Regions from separate parts of the Rhodococcus sp. T7 genome, predicted to be linked through region 1. Evidence: riboswitches for the same ligand, from Rfam matches in the RefSeq annotation. Region 1 holds a riboswitch; the other holds the start of a gene.
What was found. A riboswitch is a leader RNA that binds a small molecule or an ion and turns the genes downstream of it on or off. The one in region 1 is predicted to bind cobalamin.

Region 1 (9,018 bases):
ATATGCGCCGTTCGTGATCGCCGGGTCGTCGTCCGAATCGGTGTCCGTCTTCGACAACGGGATGGACGCGGGCCGGGTCGACTGGATCCGCGACGGCACAGTCGGTGCGCTCGCATACCCGCGGGCGGCGGCGAAGGAGTTCGGCGCCGAGGCGACCGTGCCCGGCGACAACCTGATCCTCGACGCCGGCGGTTCGGTGTCGCTCGACCAGATGGTGGCCGAGACCGAACGCGGACTGCTGCTGACCACCCTCTGGTACATCCGGGAGGTCGACCCTGCCACGCTGCTGCTCACGGGCTTGACGCGGGACGGCGTCTACCTCGTCGAGAACGGGAAGGTCACGGGCGCCGTGAACAACTTCCGATTCAACGAGAGCCCCCTGGACCTGCTGCGGAGGGTCACGCAGGCCGGCGCCACCGAGCGGACCCTGCCCCGCGAGTGGAAGGACTGGTTCACCCGGACGGCGATGCCGTCGCTGCGGGTGCCGGACTTCCACATGTCGTCGGTCAGCAAGGCGCTCTGAGGGTGCAATTTCTATGCGGACGCTCGTCTAGGTGACAGCCCGTGAGGTTTCCGTTATAAATGCTGCAGACATCACGCATATGAGATTTCTCACTCCAGAGACGTTTGGCCGCGGATGTCATATTCAGGTCTCCAGAGAACGGGACCGAAACTCACCGCATCGCCGCGTGGTCGGCGCACGCCCTGAGTCCGTCCCTTGCACGTCTCAATAGGAGGTTTCATGCACTCCGATACCCGCATACGCGAAGCACTCCACGGCCACACCAAGCTCACGAGACGGTTCGCGCTCGCCGACGTGGCACTGACGACATTCGTCTGCCTCGTCTGCGCCACCGGCATAGGCATCATCACCGGTTCAGTTCTCGCCGCCGCGACGGGGGGACTGATCGTCGTCCTCGCCACGGCGCTGATGGTGGCGGCGGTATGACCGCGCCGAGCATTCAGCGAAGTTTCCCAATCCAGGAGATCACAGTGTCGAACGACGTACTCGAGGCCGCACCGGCTGCACATTCGATTCCGCACCGCCACCCGGACGGACGCGAGGTCCTCGCCACCGCGAAGGGAATCCTCATCGCCACCCGCGGATACGGCGACGCCGAGGCGTTCGAGGAATTGCTCGACGTCTCCCGCCACCACCACGTCAGCGTGTTGCGGGCGGCGAAGTCGCTGGTGGAATTGGCGACTCGGCGCCAGCCGTGCCCGTCCGTGACGACGCCGGCACCGGCGTACGCCCTCGCGTTCAAGGAATGGACGACGCTGCTGGCGCGATGACGCCGCACCGGTCCGCCCGGGTGAGACGCTGGTAACCCCGATGTGTGAGCCATTCGAGCGGCCCACGATCGAATCGCCGCAACCACAGGTGTGACACAACGATCAGGGTCGCCGAGACGGCAGTGAACAGCGCGACCGTCGCCGGAACCACGGTGGTGCCGTCCAACCGGGCCGCGAGACCGAATCCCCAGCCGTAGCAGACAATCGAGCACAGAATATTCTGCAGCACATAGCAACTGAGCGCGGTGCGGCCGACGCCCGAGATTGCCCGGCCGGGTGCTCCGGGTGTGCGTCCCTCGGCGTAGCGGTGCGCGATCGCGGCGAGTAATCCCAATGCCACGATCGGCGCGGTCCCGTACCTGCCGAGGATCAGACCCGCGTCTCCACCGAACAGTCCGAGCGCGAGGTCGAGCGGAAGGGCGATCGCGAGGCCCGCGACAATCAGCCGGCGACGCAGCGTGCCGCGGTCCGGGTCGAGGAAGCGCGCACCATAGAGGTGCGCGCCGACGAGGAACAGTGCGATCGACAGCGGCAGGATGAACAGCACCTCGAGCCGGAACAGCACCAGATTGTCGGCGCGGAAGGCGACGAGGTCCCAGAAACTGCCGTCCGCATAGGGATTCGGTGACAGCGGCTGCGGTTCCCGCGCAGGCGCCGAGGACAGCGCCGCGACGACGAGGGCGAGCATCGCCGCGTGGACGGCCACCGCGCACACGATCCACGTTCGTTGCGCGCGGATGCCCGTGGTGAGGATGAAGGCGACGATCAGTCCGGTGAGGGCGTAGCCGGTCAGGACGTCGAACTCGGTGAACAGCAGGAAGTGCAGTGCTCCGTCGAGCATCAGTAGCGCTGCGCGCCAGGGGTATCCGCCCGGCCATCGCTGACCGCGCCGCTGGGCGGACCGCTGCTGGATGACCAGCCCGATGCCGAACATCACGGTGAGCAGGCCGAGGAACTTGCCCTGCGCGAATTGCTGCAGCACCGCCTGCACCGGAGCCCATCCCCCGGTGGCCCTTCCGGTGCCGTTGATGTATCCGACCAACCCCTCGACGTTGGTGAAGATCCAGATGTTGGTGGCGAGCGTGCCCAGGATCGCCGCTCCGCGCATGACGTCGAGCGCGGCGTAGCGGTGGGAACTCGATGGTTGCGACGTCATCCGTTCAGCCCCTCCAGTACTTGTTAGTACGATCGTGCCAACAAAAGTTGATGCTAACACGACCGTGTTAACATGGCGGGGTGCCGAAGCTCATCGACCACGACCGACGGCAGCAGGACATCGCCGAGGCTCTGTGGCGGGTGATCCAACGCGACGGCATCGGCGCCGTGTCCGTCCGCGACGTGGCCGCCGAGGCCGGCATCTCCAGCGGATCACTGCGGCACGTGTTCGCCAGCAAGGCCGAACTTCTCGCCTATTCGATGCGTCTGGTCGCCACCCGGGTCCGCGAACGCGCACAAGCCCATGCCTCGATCGACGACCCGTGGCAGCGTGCGCTTGCCGTGCTGGACGAGGTACTCCCCCTCGACGATCGCCGACGCTGCGAAATGGAAGTGAACCTGGCACTCGTCGCCGAGAGCCCCGCCCACCCCCTGCTGAAGGACATCGCCCTCGACGCCCAGCGACAACTCCGCGGTGCGTGCGCCGCGATCCTGACGGGTCTCGCGCGGCACGGTCTCGTCGCGACGGACATCGACGTGGAAGCGGAGGCGATGCGTCTACACGCACTCGTCGACGGTGTGGCGATGCACGTTCTGCTCGGCGACACCGACACTCCCGACACGGCGCAGCGCATGATCGCCGAGCATCTCCGCAGCCTCGCCTGAGGGGTTCGTGCCTCGCAGGTTGTCAGTTGCTGTAGACCCGATCGACCCGGACGAAGACGACCGCCCGACCCTGCTCTGCCATCACCCGGTCGTATTCGTCCCAGTCGTCGTGCGTGCCTCCGGCGGCGACGAACACCTCCCGACGCAGAAGCCGCAGTCTCTCGTCGTCGAGCCACGGCTGGGGGTCGTCGGGACCGGCTATCTCGGCTGTTCCCTCGACGGTCGCCCACTGCCACCCATCCCGGAAAGTTGTCGCGACCTGAGGGCGAGACCGCAGGTTGTTCAATTTCACCTTTCCGTAGGTCACGAATCCCAGAACCGGTTCGCCCGTGGCCGGGTGCTCGAGCAGGCCGACGTTGACCATCGAACCCTGAATGGTTCCATTCGCGCGAAGGGTGGCGACCACCGCCAGACCGTTGTCGTCCCGTGCCAGCGCTACAGCTTCCTCGAGAGTCGTCATCCACCGAGACTACTGCGGTTCCTACCGGTCGTCGGCCGTGACGGCGAGTCCGATGGTGCCGGACTTCCCTCGGCGCAGGAGGCTGCCTTTCATCGTGAGCCAGCCGAGGATGCCGTACTTGCGGGCGATCACGTCCCGGGTGTGGTCGGTGTCCGCGGCGTCGAGGATGACGGCGCGGGCGGGCACCTCGGGGCCCTTCGGCTTGCCGCGCGCGTCGCACGCGGCCACCGTCACCTCCGGATTGCGGCGGATGCGTTTGACCTTGTAGGAGTCGGTGACCGTCCACATCAGCAGACGGTCACCGTCGGCGGCGGCCCACAGTGGCGTCGCCACCGGGGTGCCGTCTTTCCGAAACGTGGTGAGCAGGACATACTTCGCGGACGACACCCGATCGAATTCTGTGGTCACCCGGCCCATGCTAGCCCGGAAGCCGGTCAGTCCCCTTCGAGTTCGCCTTCGGTTTCGAGGTACACCTGCCGCAGGCCGTCGAGGGTCTCCTGCTCGGGGTGCTCCCACATGTCCCGCTCGGCCGCTTCGAGGAGGCGTTCGGCGATGCCGTGCAGGGCCCACGGATTGGACTGTTCCATGAACTTGCGGTTCTGCTCGTCCAGCACGTACGACTCGGCGAGTTTCTCGTACATCCAGTCGGCGACGACGTTGGTGGTGGCGTCGTATCCGAACAGGTAGTCGACGGTCGCCGCCATCTCGAACGCACCCTTGTAGCCGTGGCGGCGCATCGCCTCGAGCCACCGCGGGTTCACGACCCGGGCCCGGAAGACGCGGGACGTCTCCTCCGACAGGGTCCGGGTGCGCACCGACTCGGGCCGGGTGCTGTCGCCGATGTACGCCTCGGGCGACTTCCCGGTGAGCGCCCGCACGGTCGCGACCATCCCGCCGTGGTACTGGAAGTAGTCGTCGGCGTCCGCGATGTCGTGTTCGCGGGTGTCGGTGTTCTTGGCCGCCACGGTGATTCGCCGGTAGGCCGTCCGCATGTCGTCGGCGGCGGGTGCGCCGTCCAGTCCGCGGCCGTACGCGAACCCACCCCACGTGGTGTACACGTCGGCGAGGTCGGCGTCGCCGCGCCAGCTCTTGGAGTCGATCAGCTGGAGCAGTCCGGCCCCGTAGGTGCCCGGCTTGGACCCGAAGATGCGGGTGGTCGCGCGCCGTTCGTCGCCGTGCTCGGCGAGATCCGCCTGCGCGTGGGCGCGCACGAAGTTGCTCTCGGCCGGTTCGTCCAGTGCGGCGACGAGCCGGACGGCGTCGTCGAGCAGCGCCAGGACGTGCGGGAACGCGTCCCGGAAGAAGCCGCTGATCCGGACCGTGACGTCGATGCGCGGACGGCCCAGTTCGTCGAGGTCGATCACCTCGAGGTTCACCACGCGCCGGCTCGCCTCGTCCCACACCGGTCGCACGCCGAGCAGCGCGAAGACCTCGGCGATGTCGTCTCCGGACGTGCGCATCGCGGACGTGCCCCACACGGACAGACCCACCGACCGCGGCCACTCGCCGTGATCGGACTTGTAGCGGTCCAGCAACGATTCGGCCATCGCCTGACCGGTCTCCCAGGCGAGCCGGGACGGCACGGCCTTCGGGTCGACGGAGTAGAAGTTCCGGCCTGTCGGGAGCACATTGATCAGCCCGCGCAGTGGCGACCCGCTCGGCCCGGCGGCGATGAAACCGCCGTCGAGCGCGTGCAGCACCTGAGCGATCTCGTTGTCCGTCTCCCGCAGCCGGGGCACCACCTCGGTGGCGGCGAAGCGCAGGATCTTCGCGACCGTGGCGTCTTCGGTGAGGGTGTCGGCGGTGTCCGGGTTCCAGTCGGCGTCGTGCATGCCCTGCACCAGCGCGTGCGCCTGCTGCTCGATCTCGTCCACGCGGATGCGGGATTCGTCGCCGTCCTCGCTGAGGCCGAGTGCCTCACGGAGTCCGGGGACGTTCTGCTCGCCGCCCCACATCTGCCGGGCGCGCAGCATGGCGAGCACCAGTTCGACCTCGGCGTCGTCCCGGGGCGCCGCACCGAGCACGTGGAGGCCGTCCCGGATCTGGACGTCCTTGATCTCGCACAGCCAGCCGTCGACGTGCAGCAGCATGTCGTCGAACACGTCCTCGTCGGGACGTTCCTCGAGTCCGAGGTCGTGGTCCATCTTCGCGGCACGCATCAGCGTCCAGATCTGCTGGCGAATGGCGGGCAGCTTGGACGGGTCGAGTGCGGAGATGTTCGAGTGCTCGTCGAGGAGTTGCTCGAGCCGCGAGATGTCGCCGTAACTCTCGGCGCGGGCCATCGGCGGGATCAGGTGATCGACGAGGGTCGCGTGGGCGCGGCGCTTGGCCTGCGTGCCCTCGCCGGGGTCGTTGACGAGGAACGGGTAGATCAGGGGCAGGTCGCCGAGCGCGGCGTCGGTGCCGCACGACGCGGACATGCCGAGCGTCTTGCCGGGCAGCCATTCGAGGTTTCCGTGCTTGCCGAGATGGACGACGGCGTCGGCGCCGAAACCGCCGGCCGCGGCGTCCGCCGCGATCCACCGGTACGCGGCGAGGTAGTGGTGGCTCGGCGGCAGGTCCGGGTCGTGGTAGATCGCGACCGGCTTCTCCCCGAATCCGCGCGGCGGCTGCACCATCAGCACGAGGTTTCCGAACTGCATTGCAGCGATGACGATTTCGCCAGCGGGGTCCTGCGAGCGGTCGACGTACAGTTCGCCCGGCGCGGGTCCCCAGTGTTCCTCGACGCCCTCGCGCAGTTCGGCGGGCAGCGCCGAGAACCACTCGCGATAGCGCGCGGCGGAGATCCGGATCGGGTTCCCCTCCAGTTGCTCCGCGGTCAGCCAGTCCGGGTCCTGGCCGCCTGCGGCGATGAGGGCGTGGATGAGCGCGTCGCCGTCCTGGGCTGCGAGGCCGGGCACGGAGTCCGGCCCGTCCACGGGGCCCAGGTCGTAGCAGGCGGCCCGCATCTCGGTGAGCAACCTGATCGCGCTGGCCGGGGTGTCGAGACCGACGGCGTTGCCGATGCGGGCGTGCTTCGTCGGGTACGCCGACAGCATTAGGGCGATCCGGCGCTCGGGCGCGGGGATGTGCCGGAGCCGGGCGTGCCGGACGGCGATGCCCGCCACCCGGGAGGCGCGCTCGGCGTCGGGAACGTAGGTGGACAGGCCGTCGGCGTCGATCTCCTTGAACGAGAACGGCACCGTGATCAGCCGGCCGTCGAACTCGGGGACAGCGACCTGGGTGGCCACGTCGAGCGGGGACAGTCCGTCGTCGTTGGACTCCCACGACTCACGGCTGCTGGTCAGGCAGAGCCCCTGCAGGATCGGCACGTCCAGCGCGGCCAGCGCGGCGACGTCCCACGCCTCGTCGTCGCCGCCGGCCGAGACGCCCGCCGGCTTGGTGCCGCCTGCGGCGAGCACGGTGACCACCATCGCGTCTGCGCGGCGCAGCGTCGTCAGCAACTCCGGTTCGGCGGTGCGCAGCGACGCGCAGAAGATCGGCAGCGGAGTGCCGCCCGCCGCGTCGACGGCGTCGCACAGGGCCTCGATGTAGCGGGTGTTCCCGGCCAGGTGCTGGGCGCGGTAGTAGAGAACGGCGATCGTGGGGCGGGCCGCGTCGGCGTCGGGGGCGAACGGCGCGACACCCCAGCTCGGCAGGTGGACCGGCGCCTCGAAACCGTGCCCGGTCAGCAGCACGGTGTCCGACAGGAAGTGGTGCAGTTGGGCGAGGTTGTCGGCGCCGCCCTCGGCGAGATAGTTGTGCGCCTCCGCCGAGACACCGGCCGCGACCGTCGAGCACTCCATCAACTCGGCGTCCGGGGCGTGCTCGCCGCCGAGGACCACCACGGGCAGTCCGCTGGCCAGCACCGCGTCGAGTCCCTCTTCCCACGCCCGCTTGCCGCCCAGGATGCGCACCACGACCAGGTCGGCGCCGGCGAGCAGCCCCGGCAGATCCTCGTCGACCAGCAGCCGTGCCGGGTTGGCCCAGCGGTAGTCCGCCCCACTGGCACGTGCGCTGAGCAGGTCGGTGTCGGAGGTGGAGAGCAGCAGGATCACGTGTGGAGCCTTCCTGGGGGTGTCGCGCCCCGTGGCGGTGGTTCTGTGCGGAACCGGAGGTCGGAGGACGGCAGGTGAGGGTCTGGCTCGCCCACCGGTTTCGGCGAGCTCACAGTGGCGCGACCGCGCCGGATTCTCACCGGCTTCCTCTCCTGCTGTCGCAAGTGCTGGTGATGCTACCCGGGGCCGGACGTAACCTGGGACCATGGTCGACTCCCGTTCCCGCCCCGATGCATGCCCCGGCGCTTTGCAGGTCCACCAGGCGGCCGACGGTGCGCTCGCCCGGGTCCGCCTCCCCGGCGGCGTGCTGACGTCCGCGCAGCTGCAGACCCTCGCGGAATCGGCGCGCGACCTCGGGAACGGCGAGATCGAACTGACGTCCCGCGGCAATGCGCAACTGCGGGCGGTCCGCGACCCGCTGGAGTTCGCCCGGCGCCTCGCCGACGCGGGCCTGCTGCCCTCGGAGACACACGAACGGGTCCGGAACATCCTCGTCTCGCCGCTGACCGGCCGGATCGGTGGCCTCACGGACCTGCGCGAACTGGTCGGTGTCCTCGACCGGACGTTGTGCGCCGACTCCGCGTTGGCGGACCTGCCCGGCCGCACCCTGTTCACGCTCGACGACGGGCGGGGCGACGTCTCGGCGCTCGGCGGCGATTTCGGGGTCCACGCGGTCGATGGGTCGGAGGTCGCACTGATCCTCGCCGGTCGCGACAGCGGGGCCCGGATCCCGACAGCGGATTCGGTGTCGGTGCTCGTCGACGCCGCCCGCGTCTTCCTGGAGCTGCGCGATCGGCACTGGCGGCTGTCCGAGATCGTCGACGGGGTCGAGCGGACGCTGTCGGCGTTGACGCTCGCACCGACCGCCGACCCGGTGCCCGGGTTCGACGAGCACCGGCCTCCGATCGGGTGGCTCGACCAGCCGGACGGCAACGTGACCCTCGGCGGCGGTCTCGCGTTCGGGGTCCTCGACGCCCGGCTGGCGGAGTTTCTCGCCGCGGTCGAGAAGCCGGTGATCGTCACGCCGTGGAAAACGGTGCTGCTGTGCGATCTGGACGAGTGGTCAGCCGAGCAGGTGGTCCGGGTCCTCGCCCCGATGGGCCTGATCTTCGACGAGAACTCCCCGTGGCTGAACGTCAGCGCCTGCACCGGGCAACCCGGATGCGAGAAGGCCCTCGCCGATGTCCGGACCGACGCGCGGGACGCCGTCGCGAGCGGCGAACTCCCGGTGGAAGGCCGACAGCACTGGTCGGGCTGCGAGCGGTGCTGCGGCCGCCCCAAGGGCGAGGTCGCCGACGTCGTCGCCACCGAGACGGGTTACCGGGTGGAGGAGCGGTGAACCCGGAGCCTCTATCGTGAGCGGATGATCGAGTACATCCGAGACGGCGCGGAGATCTACCGCCAGTC
Region 2 (9,018 bases), on a different contig from region 1:
CTCGCCGGACCGCAGGTGCGCTCCCCCGGCGGGCGCCAGGCGCCCGGCCGCGTCGTCGAGACTCTGCCGGGCCCGGACCGCGGCCATCGCCATGGCCAGCCTCCTTCGCGGCGGTCCCGCGAAGTGCGCCGCCGTGGACGCGATCACCCGAAGTCCGTGCCGCTGTGCGAGTTCGGCGAGGCAGGCGTTGCGCTCGGCGTCCTCCGCGACGCCGTGATGAGTGAGTTCCACCGTGACCCGGTCGGCCCCGAACCGGTCGATCAGTTCCCGGAGCCGGACGGCCGCGGCGTCCGGGCCGCCGCCGGCCAGTGCCTGACGCACATGCCCCTTCCGGCAGCCGGTCAGGATCTGCCAGTGCCCGCCGGCCGCATCGGCGAGGCCGTCGAGGTCGTAGCGCAGCCTGCCCTTCTCCCCTCCCGCGAGATGCGCCGCCGCGATCTCCCGGGAGAGCCGCCGGTACCCCTCCTGGCCTCGCGCCAGCACCAGCAGGTGCGCGTCGTCCAACGTCAGTTCGGACCCGAACACGGTGCGCATGTTCAGTTCCTTCGCCGCCTCGGCGAACCGGACCACACCGTAGAACCCGTCGTGGTCGGTGAGCGCGATGGCCTCCAGACCGAGCCGGACGGCCTCCTCCACCAATTCTTCCGGCGGGGAGGCGCCGTCGAGGAAGCTGAACGCCGAGTGCGCGTGCAGTTCGGCGTACGGCACAGTGGAACCGGGACGCTCCTGACGGCCCGCCCGGTACTCCCCCCGTTTGCGCGACCACGCGGGACTGTCGCCGCCGTCGCCCGGATACATCGACTCCGGGTCGACCCGCCCCGGCCTGCCCGACAGGACGCGTTCCATCTCGGACCACGTCGGCGGACCGTTTCCCCAACCCATCGGGCACACCTCTTCATGTCGTGCACGTGCCGTGCCTGAGCACGCCGTGCCTGAACACAGGGAAGATGCCGCCGGGGAAGACGCATCATTCGAACTGGAGTTCGACTACTTCAGTCTGCCATCCCACTCACGGGCCGGTCAACGCGGCTCACGTCACGAGCGCGGCCAGACCTCTCAGACGGTCCTCGGCAGGCCTGCGCGGGCAGCTCACGCACTTGCCCGAGCCGGGGGTCTCGTAGATCAGGCAACACGACGCCCGCTGCGTGAACCGGCACGACAGCGTCCCGGCCCGGACGTCGACGAACCGCGGGTCCGGCAGCACGACACCGGCGTGGCGCAGTGCGTCCACCAGACCGCGGGCGAAGATGCTGCCGCGGACGCGGTCGCCGCACGCCGTTCCCGCGTCGAGGGCCCGGTTGGCGATCGAATCCGTCGCGATCGCCCACATCGCGGCGTGCCGCACCCCGGATGCGGCAGCAAGCGCATCGACGATCGACGTCAGCGCCGCGGCCATCTCCGCCGCGAGTTCGGACAGCCCCTCGGTGACCGGCAGCCCCGACGACGCGGTGATGCCGCCGAGGTACCCGTCGTCCCGCAGGAATGCCACGGCGTCGCCGAGCCCCGGGTGAGCGGCGACACCCGTGACGAGCGCGGTCGCGATCGGGATCCCGGTCAGCGTCGAACTGGCCGAGTACCACCACAGGGTGCCGTTGACCCGGGGGTCGTCGCTGCCCCACCGCGCCGCCGTGTCCGCCACCCGGTCCGCGAGCCAGCCGGGATCGGTCAGCAATGCGGCCGGGAAGGACGCGGCGCCGGGGTGTGCGATCTGGTCGGCGATCATCGGGACGCGGCGGGCGGTCACCTCGTACGCGCGCCGCAGTTGCTCATCCATCGGCCAGCCCCAGGATCTCCATCGACAGCCGCGGACTCGACCGCACGACGGCGCGGATGCCGAACACCCCGCCGAGCACGGTGTCGTCCAGGACGTCGGCGGGCGGACCGGTGCTGATCACCCGTCCATCGTGCAGCACGGCCAGGGTGTCGCAGTACTCCACGGCCAGCCGGAGGTCGTGCATGGTCACGACGATCGCGAGACCGTCGCACGCGAGGTCGCGCAGCAGGGTCATCACCGTCAGCTGATGCCGCAGGTCGAGGTGGTTGGTGGGTTCGTCGAGCAGCAGGACCCGCGGCTGCTGCGCGAGAGCCCGGGCGATCGACACCCGCTGACGTTCCCCGCCGGACAGCGTCTGCACGTCGCGGCCGGCGAGTTCGGCCAGCCCCACCTGCCGGATGCACGTCTCCACGATCTCGCTGTCGACCCCGTTCGCCCGTTCGAACCAGCCCCGGTGCGGGACGCGTCCGAGCGACACGGATTCGCGCACGGTCAGTCCCGCGGACACCCGCGGTTCCTGGGTACTCGCGCCGATCGTGCGGGCGAGTTCTCGTCTGCCCAGATCGGCGCTGTCCGTTCCGTCGACGACGACGGCGCCCGCGGTCGGGGTGAGCGCGCGGTAGCAGCAGCGCAGCGCCGTGGTCTTCCCGGAACCGTTGGGCCCGACCAGCGCCAGCACCTCACCGGGGCGGACGGCGAGGTCGACGCCGCGCAGCACTTCCCGCGACCCGAGTTCGGCGCGCACCCGGTGCAGGCTCAGCGCGGTCACCGCTCGGCCCTCCCGTACTGCCGGTACAGCATCCACACGAAGATCGGTGCTCCCACCAGGGCGGTGACGACGCCCACGGGGACCTCGACGCTCCGCGCGACCGACCGCGCGGCCGTGTCCGCCGCAACCATCGCGATCGCGCCGAGAAACGCGGCGACCGGCAGCAACCGGACCGCGCGGGCCCCTACGACGTACCCGGCCAGGTGCGGCACGAGCAGGCCGATGAAGCCGATGCCGCCCGCGACGGACACGGCCGCCCCGGCCAGCATCGACACCCCGAGCAACTGCACGACGCGGAAGCGCCGCACGTTCATGCCGAGGGCGGCGGCGCCGTCGTCTCCCGCCTGCAGCAGGTCGATATGGCTCGCGCTCAGCATCATCGCCGCCCCCACCGTCGCGAGTGCGAGAGCCGGGAAAATCAGCGTCGCCCAGCGTGAGTCGCCGAAACCGCCCGCCAGCCAGTGCATCACCGAACTCAGTTGGTGCTCGTCCGCGACGACCAGGATCGAGAAGGTGATGAGAGCGGAGAACACCTGCGCCGACGCGACACCCACGAGGATGACGGCGGTCGGCTGCGGATACCGGCCACCGATCGCCAGTGACAGGAACAGCGGTACCATCGCGCCCAGGAACGCCGCGGCGGGAATCGTGAACGCGCCGAGCGCCCCCACCCCGAGCCCGAGCACCGTCACCACCACCACGCCGAAACCCGCGCCCGAGGACACCCCGAGCAGATACGGGTCGGCCAGTGGATTCCGGGTCACCGCCTGCGCGACGGCGCCGGCCAGGGCGAGCGCCGCCCCGACGACCGCGGCGGTCAGCGCCCGCGGCAGCCGGGAGTCGAGGACGATCGATTCCCGCGCCTGCGACCACCAGGAGTCGAACGCGCCGGGCGCCACCCGGTGCGCGACGATCGCCCAGACGTCGCCGACCGGGATGCGCACCGAACCGAACGACACCGCGAGGCCGAGGACGAACAGCGTCGCCAGCGCGAGCAGCATCATCAGGCCCGCGAACCCGAGGCGGGCGCGGACCGGGTGCGGCGCCGCGACCGGCGGCGCAGCGCGTTCAGCGGTCGTCGTCATCGGGCACCGACGGCGTCCGGATGCAGCGCCCGCGCGATCGTTTCGACCGACCGCACCAGCCGCGGGCTCTCGAAGAAGTCGTCGAGCGGCACCACCACGAAACGACCGGCCTTCACGGCGGGCGTCTTCGACATGATCGGGTGCGACGTCAGGAAATCGATCTTCGCCTGCGCGCTCGTCGTGCCGTAGTCGAGGACGACGATCGCCTCCGGGGCGCGCTCACCGATGACCTCCCACGTGGACTGCGAATACGGCTTCTGTCCCTCGGCGAAGAGGTTGGCCGCACCCGCGTGGTCCGCGATGATTTGGCCGACACCCACACCGCCGATGGTCAGCGGAACGTCCTCGCCGGAATCGTAGAAGAACGTCGGAACCGGCGTGGTGCCCGCGATCTCGTCCCGGACGGCCTGCAGTCCGGACGTCACCCGGTCGGTGACGGCGCGTGCCTCGTCCGGGACGCCGAGAATCTCACCGAGCTGCGTGTAATCGCTGCGCAGCAGCCCGATGTCGGGGAAACCCTGCCCGCAGTACTCGGAGAACAGGAACGTCGGAATGCCCTGTTCGCCGAGGGATTCGCGCGAGCGCCCCGCCTTCTCGTCGAACGCGCTGCGCATGCCGCCGACCACCAGGTCGGGGTCGAGGTCCAGGATCTGTTCCCGGGTCGGGTATTCCTTCGCGAGTTTCGGGATCTTCGCGAAGGCGTCCGCGAACTCCGGCAGCGGGGTCGCGTCGCCGTAACCCGTGCCGACGATGCGATCGCCCGCCCCCATCTCGATCAGCACCTCGGTGACGTGATCGTTCATGCTGACGATGCGCTGGGGCGGCGCGTCGAACGTCTCCGTTCGCGCGCAGTTGGTGACGGACACCGGTTGGGCGAAGGATTCGGTGGAAGCGGTCTGCCCCACGGACTCCCCGCGTGAACATCCGGTGACCACCAGCGCGGCCGCGGCGAGCGTGACCAGAGCGGAACTTCGGAACAACTGACTGTGCATGTAGACCTCATTGCGGCTCAGAGCCACGAATGAGAAGCCGGCAGACGCCCACGAGGAGGCGCGCCTGCGGGACTCCGCTTCGTAGACCACGACGAAAAGGATGTCGCACACCACACGCCGGGTAATCGGGCTCGCCACCGAAAAGCTCTGGTGGCCTACCGTTGCGGGTCAGCGCCGGATTCGGACCGGCTTCCCCCGTGCGTGTGACTGCAAGTGCACTGCCGAGTATGCACGATTCGCCGGGACCCGCGTCACACCCCCACCGGCATTCCCTCGATCCGCACTACAGTCGGCAGTCGCAGCCGACCGCCCCCGACCACCCGGAGTTGACGCATGACACGTTGGGCCTCGACCGTTGTTTCACGCAAATGGTGGGTCCTGACCCTCGCCGTGCTCGCCGTCCTGGTGAGCGGCGTGTGGGGCACCGGTGTGTTCGCGAAGCTCAGCTCGGGCGGATTCATCGACCCCGGTAGCGAATCCGCCGAGGTGGCGCGAATCGTCGAGGACAATCTGGGTCCGCAGACGCCGGACATCATCGCCATCTACACCGCACCCGACGGGAAGCCCCTCGACGACATCGGCCCCGAGGTCACCGCGAGCCTCGACCGGTTCGCCGCCGAGGTGCCGACGTATTCGGTGACGTCGTACTGGACGGCGGACGCCACGCGGAAGCAACTGATGGTGTCGGAGGACGGCACCAAGGCGTCGGCCGCGATCACCGTCGACCCGGATGCCGGGATCACCGCCGCCACGTTCAACGACCTGCTGCCGAAGCTCGAGGTGGAGGGCGTCGACACCGAGTTCGCGGGCAACTCGGTGGTGGGTGTGGCGTTCAACAACCGGCTGCAGCAGGACCTGGTGCGGGCCGAGGCGATCGCGCTGCCGATCACTCTCGTGTTGCTGGTCTTCATCTTCGGCGGACTGGTCGCCGCCGCCGTGCCGGTGTTCGTCGGGCTTCTCTCGATCTTCAACGCCCTGGCGACCCTGCGCCTGCTAACCCTGTTCACCGACGTCAGTTCGTTCGCGATCAACGTGGCGTCCCTGCTCGGCCTGGGGCTCGCGATCGACTACGGACTGTTCATCGTCGGCCGTTTCCGCGAGGAACTCGAGTCCGGCGCCGACGTCGCCGAGGCGACCCGGCGGACCGTCCTGACCGCGGGCCGCACCGTACTGTTCTCCGGACTGCTTCTCGTGTGCGCGTTCTCGGGGATGCTCGTGTTTCCGCAGGACGTGATCAAGTCGCTCGGGTTCGGTGCGATGGCCGCCGTCGCGAGTGCGGCGCTGCTGTCCCTCACCGCGGTACCTGCGCTGCTCGCGATCCTCGGTCACCGCATCAACGCGCTGAGCTGGCGCAAGGACGCGGCGCAGCGCGGCGAGGTGCGCGCCCGCAAGTTCTGGGGCTCCGTCGTCACCGCGGTGATGAGGCGGCCGGTCGCCATCGCGGTCGGGATCGTCGCGGGCCTGATGGTCCTCGCCGCGCCCCTGCTCAGCGCCTCGCTCGGCGAGGTCACGTACACGGCGCTGCCCGAGAACGATCCCGCGCGTATCGCCACCGACACCCTCACCACCGAATTTCCCACCACCGGAAACGGCGCCACCCTCATCCTCCGGGGCACCGACGGCACCGCGCCCACCGCCGCCGACGGAGCCGCAGTGGCCCAGGCCGCAGGCCAGGTGCCGGGCATCGGCGCGGCCACCGTCGTCGCGGCGGGCGGCGAACTGGTGGCCGTGCAGGCCGTCTACTCCGAGGGAGTGACCACCGACGACCAGAGCGCGGCGGTGGTGGGTCTCCGCGCCATCTCCACCCCCGAGGGAACCGAACTCCTCGTCGGCGGCGGCCAGGCGACCGTCGACGACGGCAACACCGCGATCGTGCACTGGATGCCGGTCATGATCGCGATCATGGTGGGTTCGACGCTGGTGCTGCTGTTCCTGGCGTTCGGCTCGGTGGTGCTGCCGATCAAGGCGGTCGCGATGGCGGGACTGAGTCTCGCCGCCACGTTCGGGGTGCTGACCTGGATCTTCGAGCTGGGACACGGAGCGGGTCTGCTCGGGGTCAGTCCGGCACCGCTCGAGGCGACGTTCGTGGTCCTCATCCTCGCCGTCGTCTTCGGCCTGTCCACCGACTACGAGGTGTTCCTGATGTCGCGCATGGTCGAGGCGCACGAGGCGGGCGCGACGACGGAGGAGGCGGTGCGTTTCGGCACCGAGCGCACGGGCCGGATCGTGACGGCCGCCGCGCTGCTGCTCGTGGTGGTGACCGGGGCGTTCACCATCTCCGGTCTGTCGATCATGCGATTCCTCGGCGTGGGCATGATCGTCGCGCTGCTCGTCGACGCGACAGTGGTCCGGATGCTCCTCGTTCCGTCCCTGGTGAAGCTGATGGGCGAGGCCAACTGGTGGGCTCCGGTGTGGATGAAGAAGGTGCACGCCAAGGTGGGTCTCGGCCACTAGTGCATTATCTTACTTTGGAGTAAGTTCGGGGCATGGCCACCTACCTCGTCACCGGCGGTACCGGATTCCTGGGCCGGCACGTGCTGCCCCTGATCCTCGACCGCGATGCATCAGCCGAGATCCACGTCCTCGTCCGGCGCGCGTCCGTCGCACGACTGGAGGCACTCGTCGACGGCATGCCCGGCGGCGAACGGGTGCATCCGCTGATCGGTGACCTGACCGAGCCCGGCCTCGGACTCGAGTCCGCCCCCGCGGCCGATCACGTCCTGCACCTCGGCGCGATCTACGACCTCACGGCCGGCGACGAGCAGGCCGCCACGAACGTCGACGGCACCCGTTCCGTCATCGCGCTGGCCCGGGAACTGGATGCGACTCTCCACCACGTCTCCTCGATCGCCGTCGCGGGAGATCACGAAGGCCCGTTCAGAGAAACCGATTTCGATCTCGGCCAGGGCTTCCCCACCCCGTATCATCGCACCAAGTTCGAGGCCGAGAAACTGGTCCGCGACGCCGAGGGCCTGCGCACACGCATCTACCGCCCCGCCGCGGTGGTCGGCAGTTCCGTCACCGGCGAGATGGACAAGATCGACGGCCCGTACTACCTCTTCCCCGCCATCGCGGCACTCGCGAAACTCCCCGCGGCCCTGCCCGTGGCGGTCCCGAAGATCGGGGCGACCAACGTCGTGCCCGTCGACTACGTGGCGGCGGCCGTCGTGGAACTGATGACGGCGCCGGGACGGGACGGCCAGACGTTTCACCTCGTCAATCCGCGCCCCCAGCCGGTCCGCGAGATCTACGCCGCGCTCGCCGAGGCGGCAGGCGCACCGCACCCCGCGATCGGCCTGCCCGGCGAACTCGTCCGCCCGTTCCTCACCCCCACCCCCGACTCCACCCTCGACGCGGGACGCAAGGCCGTGCTCGACGCACTCGGCATCCCGCCGGTGCTCGTCGAGAACCTGACCCTGCCCACGGTGTTCGACGACCGCGATACCCGGGAGGTGCTGCGCGGCACCGGCATCGAGGTGCCCCCCTTCGCCTCGTACGCCGGCAGGCTGTGGACGTACTGGCGCGAGAACCTCGACCCCGACCGGGCGCGCAGGCCCCACCCCGCCGGACCGCTCGTGGGCAGGCACGTCGTGATCACCGGGGCGTCGTCCGGGATCGGCCGGAGTTCCGCGATCGCGACGGCCCGCAAGGGCGCGAAGGTCATCCTCCTCGCCCGGCGCGCCGCGGAACTCGACGCCGTGGTCGCCGAGATCCGCGCGGCGGGCGGCGAGGCCTACGGCTACCCCTGCGACATCACCGACGACGAGTCGGTCGAACACACCGTCAAAGCTGTTCTCGCCGAACACGATCACGTCGACATGCTCGTCAACAACGCGGGTCGCTCGATTCGCCGGGGGCTGTACCACTCGACGGACCGGTTCCACGATTTCGAACGGACCATGGCCGTCAACTACTTCGGCGCGGTCCGGCTGATTCTCGCCTTCCTCCCGCAGATGCGCGAGCGGCGGTTCGGCCACATCGTCAACATCAGCAGCGCCGGGGTCCAGGGCGCGACCCCGCGGTTCGCCGCCTACGTCGCCAGCAAATCGGCCCTCGACGGATTCACCGACGTCGCGGCATCCGAAACCCTTTCGGACGGAATCACGTTTACCACCATCCACATGCCGCTGGTCGAGACGCCGATGATCGCGCCCACCGGCCGGTACAACATCGGGCCGATCACGTCCCCGGAGAAGGCGGCCGCCATGGTCGTCCGGGCGCTGATCGAACGCCCCAAACGCATCGACGTCCCGACCGGCACGCTCGGTGAACTCGGCCACGTCTTCGCACCGGCGGTCAAGGATCGCGTGATGCACCAGATGTACCGCATGTTCCCCGATTCACCGGCCGCGAAGGGAACCAGCACGGACGACGCGGCACCGGCCCCTCGTCGCACGC

Region 2: linked by a shared signal. The riboswitch ahead of MLGJGCBP_RS35225 (ABC transporter substrate-binding protein) and the one ahead of cobN (cobaltochelatase subunit CobN) in region 1 are both predicted to bind cobalamin.

Annotation. Positions count from the first base shown of each region.
Region 1 covers NZ_WXYH01000099.1:6,829-15,846, forward strand. Annotated here, with positions in the region: gene MLGJGCBP_RS11870 (metallopeptidase TldD-related protein) at 1-523, shown strand, start outside; gene MLGJGCBP_RS11875 (hypothetical protein) at 743-949, shown strand; gene MLGJGCBP_RS11880 (ANTAR domain-containing protein) at 946-1,293, shown strand; gene MLGJGCBP_RS11885 (DUF418 domain-containing protein) at 1,262-2,449, opposite strand; gene MLGJGCBP_RS11890 (TetR/AcrR family transcriptional regulator) at 2,530-3,114, shown strand; gene MLGJGCBP_RS11895 (TIGR03618 family F420-dependent PPOX class oxidoreductase) at 3,137-3,574, opposite strand; gene MLGJGCBP_RS11900 (PPOX class F420-dependent oxidoreductase) at 3,596-3,991, opposite strand; gene cobN (cobaltochelatase subunit CobN) at 4,009-7,611, opposite strand; cobalamin riboswitch at 7,668-7,810, opposite strand; gene cobG (precorrin-3B synthase) at 7,817-8,950, shown strand; gene MLGJGCBP_RS11915 (precorrin-8X methylmutase) at 8,975-9,018, shown strand, end outside.
Region 2 covers NZ_WXYH01000353.1:24,425-33,442, reverse strand. Annotated here, with positions in the region: gene MLGJGCBP_RS35245 (error-prone DNA polymerase) at 1-882, opposite strand, end outside; gene MLGJGCBP_RS35240 ((2Fe-2S)-binding protein) at 1,031-1,774, opposite strand; gene MLGJGCBP_RS35235 (ABC transporter ATP-binding protein) at 1,767-2,543, opposite strand; gene MLGJGCBP_RS35230 (FecCD family ABC transporter permease) at 2,540-3,628, opposite strand; gene MLGJGCBP_RS35225 (ABC transporter substrate-binding protein) at 3,625-4,620, opposite strand; cobalamin riboswitch at 4,720-4,849, opposite strand; gene MLGJGCBP_RS35220 (MMPL family transporter) at 4,954-7,074, shown strand; gene MLGJGCBP_RS35215 (SDR family oxidoreductase) at 7,107-9,018, shown strand, end outside.